2 regions of the Microbacterium sp. Y832 genome follow, and region 2 is predicted to be linked to the other one. Evidence: predicted binding sites of a transcription regulator. Region 2 holds the regulator's gene; the other holds the start of a gene.

Region 1 (3,409 bases), on a different contig from region 2:
TCAAACGCCGCTCTACGGCTGCCAGCACCGCGCTTTCGCGCGGAGTGAGGGGCGGGCCCAGCACGCCGCTCAGTGTAGTCACGCCTGACGTCAGCGGAAGGGGGGCGATGCTCAGCAGACGCGGGCGGTGACCAGCAGGTACTCCCATTCCATGGATCCGCTCTCGCCCAGAGCGCCGTCGGCGTGGGCGACGAGCGCGGCATCGAGGGCTGAGCTCTGTGCCGCATCGTCGGCGTTGCGGTTGTACACGGCGATCGTCGGGCCGTAGTTCGACGCGAAGTACGCGCGGAACTGCTCTCCGTCCGAGAAGTGGTCGATTCGCACCGTGTCGCGTGACACCTGCACGTCGTCGACCCGGTCGCCGAGCAGCGCACGCACATACTCCTCGTCGCCCCAGAGAGGAGCGGGCTGCGCTCCTTCGGGCAGGGGCGCCGCGAACGGCTTCATGACGGCGAACATCCGCCCGATGAACCCCTCGGGCGTCCAGTTGAGCAACCCGATGCGCCCACCCGGTCGGGTCACGCGGACGATCTCGGCGGCGCTGCGGTCATGGTGCGGGGCGAACATGATGCCGACCGTCGAGAGCGCGACGTCGAAAGCGTCGTCTTCGAACGGCAGGGCCTCGGCGTCAGCGGGGATCCATTCGAGCTCCGCGCCCGCCGCCTGTGCCAGGCGGTGACCCTCGTCGAACAGCTCCGGGGTCAGGTCGCTCGCGACGACCGTCGCGCCGCGCAGCGCAGCGGGGATGGCAGCGTTGCCGCATCCGGCGGCGATGTCCAGCACGCGCTCGCCGGGGCGGATGTCGACGGCCTCGACGACGCGTCTGCCGAGAGGCCAGACGAGGTCGGATGCGACGCGGGGGTAGTCCCCGGATGCCCACATCGCGCGGTGCTTGGCCTTGAGTGCCCTGTCGGCCTCGCTGATCGTGGTGGTCTGCAGATCGGTCATGTCCTTCTCCTTCGTCTCGGTGACACCGATCCAGCATCGTCCCGTCGCCGGATCGGCACATCCGTGCTCCGCACGGACATTTCGGAGCGTTCGGTGTGAGCGATCAACGCGGGGAATATGTCGGCACGCCATTCGTTGAACTTGATACGACTCTGCTCAACTTTGTAAGTTGATAGCGCTCTACTCAGGTTTGACCAGGAGAAATGCATGCCCGAAGACTTCACGCCCCCCTACGGTGCCGGCGAGAACAGCTCGTTCGATGAGTTCCTCGCGCGGTACCTCGCCGGCGAGCGCGCTCGCGCGGGCCGTTCGATCGACCTCACCCGGTTCCTCGGCTCGCGCACGCAGGAGATCCTGCAGCGCGCCGGCCGGTTCGCGCTCGAACGCGGTCAGCACGAGCTCGACGCACTTCACGTGCTGCGCGTCCTGGTGACGGAATCGCCCGCGAAGGACGCCGTCGAGCGGATCGGCGCCGATCCGGCGGCGATCGCCCGCGCGACCGAGGAGCGTCTGCCCGCGGCATCCGGTGCTGCCGGTATCGACGGTGCCGTCGTCACTCCTTCGGTGCAGCGCGCGCTTTTCCACGCGTTCCAGGTCGCCCGTTCCTCGGGCTCGACCTATGTCGACCCGGAGCACCTCTTCTTCGCTCTGGTGCTCGCGCAGGACACCCCGGCGGGCCAGGTACTGGCACAGGCCGGCGTGACCGCCGAAGCCCTCACGCAGGGCGCGCGCGAGACCGTCACGCCGGGCGGCGTCGGCGGTCCTGAGCAGCAGCCCGAGGCCACGGCATCCGACACGCCGATGCTCGACAGGTTCGGCACCGATCTGACGGCCCGTGCCGCAGCGGGCGAGCTGGACCCCGTCATCGGCCGCGCCGCCGAGATCGAGCAGACGATCGAGATCCTGAGCCGCCGCACGAAGAACAACCCCGTCTTGGTGGGCGAGGCCGGCGTCGGCAAGACCGCCGTCGTCGAGGGCCTCGCGCAGGCGATCGTGGCAGCCGAGGTTCCCGAGCAGCTGCGCGACAAGCGCGTCATCGCGCTCGATCTGCCCGCCATGCTCGCCGGGACCCGCTACCGCGGTGACTTCGAAGAGCGCCTCACCGGCACGATGGACGAGATCGCCGCACGCAAGGGCGAGCTCATCGTCTTCATCGATGAAGTGCACACCGTCGTGGGCGCCGGAGGCGGCGGCGACGGCTCGATGGATGCCGGCAACATCCTCAAGCCGCGCCTGGCACGCGGTGATCTGCACCTGATCGGGGCGACGACACTCACCGAGTACCGCGTCATCGAGAAGGACCCCGCGCTCGAGCGTCGCTTCCAGCCGGTCCGCGTCGGCGAGCCTTCGATCGAAGACGCCGTCCGCATTCTGCACGGGCTCAAATCCGTGTACGAGCAGCACCACGGCATCGTCTACACCGACGAGGCGCTGCGCGCCGCCGTCGAACTGAGCGACCGCTACCTCACGGAGCGCGTGCTTCCGGACAAGGCGATCGACCTCATCGACCAGGCCGGTGCGCGACTGCGACTGCGCCTGGGCGCCAAGGTCGACATCAGTGCGCTCATGGCTCAGCTGGCGACCCTCGAAGCGGACAAGAACGCCGCGGTGTCGGCCGAGCACTACGAAGAGGCCTCCCGTCTGCGCGACGAGATCGCCGCCGTGCAGGGCCGGCTCGAGAGCGTGTCCGAGAAGATGGCCCACAGCGAGCCGGGTGAGGCGAGCCACGTCGTGGACGAACCCGAGATCGCGAGTGTCATCAGCCGGGCCACCGGCATCCCGGTCGCGCGGCTCACCGAGTCCGAACGCGACCGTCTCGCGCACCTCGAGTCCGAACTGCACGCTCGCGTCATCGGGCAGGACGACGCCGTCGCCGCTGTGGCCAAGGCGGTGCGCCGCAGCCGCACCGGCATGGCAGACCCGCGTCGCCCCGTCGGATCGTTCCTCTTCCTCGGACCGACCGGCGTCGGCAAGACCGAGCTCGCGAAGGCCCTGGCGACCTCGCTGTTCGACTCCGAGAGCATCATCCGCTTCGACATGAGCGAGTTCGGCGAACGCCACACGGTGTCGCGACTCGTCGGCGCCCCTCCGGGCTACGTCGGCTACGACGAGGCGGGTCAGCTCACCGAGCGCGTGCGCCGCGACCCGTACTCGATCGTGCTGTTCGACGAGATCGAGAAGGCGCATCCGGATGTCTTCAACCTGCTCCTGCAGGTGCTCGAGGACGGGCGGCTCACCGACGGTCAGGGCCGGACGGTGGACTTCCGCAACACCGTTATCGTGATGACCTCGAACCTCGGCTCGGAGTTCCTCGCGTCGCGCGGTGGAGCGATCGGCTTCCTCGCCGACAGCGGCGGCTCCACGGGGTTCGGGTCTGAGAAGGACCTGCGCGACCGGGTCATGGGCAAGCTCCGCGAAGCGATGCGACCGGAGTTCCTCAACCGGATCGACGACATCGTGC
Region 2 (3,409 bases):
CCTCGGCGCAGGCGAGAAGCTGGCGATGCCCCTCCCCCCGGATCCGCGGACGCCGCCGTTCGCGACCTACACGTGGGACACCGGGACGCACTTCGTGACGGTGTCCGCCGTGTGCGCCGACCGCGAGCGATTCGGCACCGTGATCGGGGCGGTCGACGACCTCGCGAGGAGCGTGCGCATCAGCGAAGATCTGCCCGTCGGAGAGACACCGGGAGTCTTGCGCCTGGGACCGTCCTGACCTGCGAGACAATGCACGCATGACAACGCCGGTCGCATCGCCGTTCGCCGAGACGTGGACCCTGCCGCCGACGGTGGCGGCCCGGACCGCGGAGGGCCGCGCTGTCCGCTCGCGCGTGCCGCGCAGCACGCTGTCGCAGCTCACGACCACGGGCCGTGACCCGCTGCGCATCCTCGACGACCAGAACGCGACACGGATCCCCGAACTCGTGCCGCTGCGCACCGAGCGGATGGCGGCGAGTCCGTTCGCGTTCTACCGCGGCACCGCCGCCCTGCAGGCCGCCGATCTGGGGCGGGACCCGCACAGCGGCATCCTCGTGCCCTCGTGCGGCGACGCCCATGTGGCGAACTTCGGGTTCTTCGCGTCACCGCAGCGCACGCTCGTGTTCGACCTGAACGACTTCGACGAAGCCGCATGGGCGCCCTGGGAATGGGACGTCAAGCGTCTCGTCGCCAGCATCGTCATCGGCGGGCAGGCATCCAGTCGGGACGAGACGGTGGTGCAGGATGCCACCCTGGCCGCGGTGCGCACGTATGCGCGTGCGATGGCTGCCCACTCCGCCCGGAGCCCGCTGGACCGGTACTTCGTGCAGTTCGACGTGCGTGCGGTCGCGGCGGCCGCCGACCGCGAGACGCGGCTCGTGCTCAAAGAGGCGATCCGCGACGCCGAGAAGCGCACGGGCGAGCGCGCCGCCCGGAAACTGACCGAAACGCTGCCCGACGGCCGCATGGTGTTCCTCGAGCGCCCCCCCACCATGGTGCACGCGAGCGCCGCTGCACGGGACCGGCTGCACGAGAACGCCCGGGCATACGCCGAGAGCGCCGACATCGACATCCGCCTGCTGATGACGCACTACACCGTGTCAGACCTCGCCCGCCGGGTGGTGGGGGTCGGCAGCGTCGGGACGGTGTGCAGCCTGATCCTCCTGCAGGACGGCGACGGCGGCTCGCTCATCCTGCAGGCCAAGCAAGCCGGTCAGAGTGTGCTCGCGCAGTACGGCGGCATCTCGCAGCCGGCAGCCGCTCACGAGCACATCGACCGCTACGGCCAGGGCGGACGCGTCGTCGCGATGCAGCGCATTCTGCAGGCGACCTCCGACCCGTTCCTGGGACACCTGCGGGCGTTCGCGGGCGACTTCTACGTCCGCCAGTTCCACGACATGAAGGGCGGCCTCGATCTCGAACAGCTCGAGGACCGGCCCTTCCGCGTCTATGCCGAAGCCTGCGCCGCGACGCTGGCTCGCGCGCATGCGCAATCGGCGAACGCCGCGGTGGTGTCGGGATACATCGGCAACGGACGGCTCATCGGCGAGGCGCTGCTCGAGTGGGCCAACGCCTACGCCAGGCTGTCCCGCGCCGACTACGACGCGTTCGTCGCGGCATCCGCGGATCAGTCGTCGTCGTTGTCACGCCCCAGCTGACGAGGCCGCCACACGGTGAGCCCGGTCGAGCGGCGCACGCGCGTGCCGCGACGCAGCGGCACGACGGCCCCGGTCGATTCGGCCACGAAGACGCGCGCACCGGGGCGGCGCTCGAGCTCGGACTGCATGCGCTCCTCGAGCTCGTAGACGCGAGACGTCAGTTCCCGAACCCGACGCTCGAGCTCGAGGATGCGCATGATCGCGGGCAGGCCGATGCCGTCACACGACAGACGTGCGACCTCGCGGAGCTGCTCGATATGCCGCAGCGAGTACCGCCGCGAGCCACCCTGCGTGCGCGCGGGCGTCACCAGACCGAGCCGGTCGTACTGCCGCAGTGTCTGCGGGTGCATGCCCGACAACTCGGCGGCCACCGCGATCGCGAAGATGGGGGCATCTTCGTCGAGATCGTCAGACATCATCGGTCACCCCCTGTCAGCCGCGCGACTTCGCCATGAGGTCTGCCCGCGGGTTCTCTTTCGGCTCGAGCGACTGGAACCGCTCGAGCGCCTCGCGCGCGGCGTCGTCGAGGTGCGCCGGCACGGCGACCTGAACCTCGGCGAGAAGGTCGCCCGTGCCCTTGGATGTCTGAACGCCGCGTCCCTTGACGCGCAGCACGCGCCCCGACGGAGTGCCGGGTGCGACGCGCAGCTTGACGGGGTCGCCGCCGAGCGTGGGCACCTCGATGGTGGCCCCGAGGGCTGCTTCGGTGAAGGTGACGGGCACCTTGACGCGCAGGTTCAGCCCGTCCCGCTCGAAGACGGGGTGCGGGCGCACCGCGACCTGAACGACGATGTCACCGGGCTCGCCGCCGTCGAGCGACGGTCGTCCGCGCCCGCGCAGTCGGATCTTCTGCCCGTCTGAGACCCCCGCGGGGATCTTGACCTTGAACGGCTTTCCGTCTTCGCCCTGCAGCGAGATGGTCTCGCCCTTCGTCGCTGTGACGAAGTCGACGGTCGTGCGTGCCGTGACGTCGGCGCCCTTGGTAGGACCCCCGTAGCCGCGGAATCCGCCCGTCGTCTGCCCGAAGCGGCCCGAGCCGAACCCGGCGCCCTGCTGCTGCCCGAACATGGAGAAGATGTCGTCGAAATCAGCGGCGGAGGCATAGCGTCCACCACCGCGGCTCTGCCCGAACTGCGAGAAGACGTCTTCGAACCCGCCGGCGCCCTGGCCGCCCGCCGTGAAGCGGGCGCCCGAGCCCATGGCGCGGATCTGGTCGTACTCTTGGCGCTGCTCGGCGTCCGACAGCACGGCATACGCTTCGCTGATCTCTTTGAACTTGGCTTCAGCCGCGGCGTCCGCTTGATTCGAATCGGGGTGATACTTGCGCGCGAGCTTGCGATACGTCTTCTTCAGGTCTGCGTCAGAGACGTCCTTGCTGACCCCGAGGACCTTGTAGAAGTCCTTGTCGAACCAGTCTTGACTGGCCATGAACGCCCCTGCCTATTCCGCCGCCACGGCAACCACGACCTTCGCAGGACGCAGTTCGACATCGCCCAGGCGGTAGCCCACCTCGGCGACCTCGACGATCGTCGGGGTCGCCTGCCCCGGCGTCGGAACCTGGAAGATCGCTTCGTGCTGCTGCGGGTCGAAGACCTCGCCGGCGGCGCCGTGAGCGGTGACGCCCAGCTTGGCCACCGCAGCGCGCACCTTCTCGGCGATCACGGCGAAGGCAGTGCCCTCTTCGAGGTCGCCGTGCTTCTCAGCGCGGTCGAGGTCATCGAGCACGGACAGCAGGCTCTTGGCCGCCTCGC

Evidence for each region. The regulator HspR, encoded in region 2, represses chaperone genes until heat shock. The targets are predictions, from matches to a motif close to AAGTTGAGTCNNNNNGACTCAACTT.
Region 1: the regulator HspR is predicted to act here: its motif matches at 1,087-1,111, upstream of AC25YV_RS10715 (ATP-dependent Clp protease ATP-binding subunit).

Annotation. Positions count from the first base shown of each region.
Region 1 is NZ_JBYHFM010000005.1:17,014-20,422, forward strand. Features, by position in the region: gene AC25YV_RS10705 (ATP-binding protein) at 1-64, opposite strand, end outside; gene AC25YV_RS10710 (class I SAM-dependent methyltransferase) at 112-948, opposite strand; gene AC25YV_RS10715 (ATP-dependent Clp protease ATP-binding subunit) at 1,156-3,409, shown strand, end outside.
Region 2 is NZ_JBYHFM010000004.1:140,064-143,472, forward strand. Features, by position in the region: gene AC25YV_RS09340 (hypothetical protein) at 1-238, shown strand, start outside; gene AC25YV_RS09345 (DUF2252 domain-containing protein) at 258-1,658, shown strand; gene AC25YV_RS09350 (heat shock protein transcriptional repressor HspR) at 1,628-2,077, opposite strand; gene AC25YV_RS09355 (DnaJ C-terminal domain-containing protein) at 2,091-3,086, opposite strand; gene AC25YV_RS09360 (nucleotide exchange factor GrpE) at 3,099-3,409, opposite strand, start outside.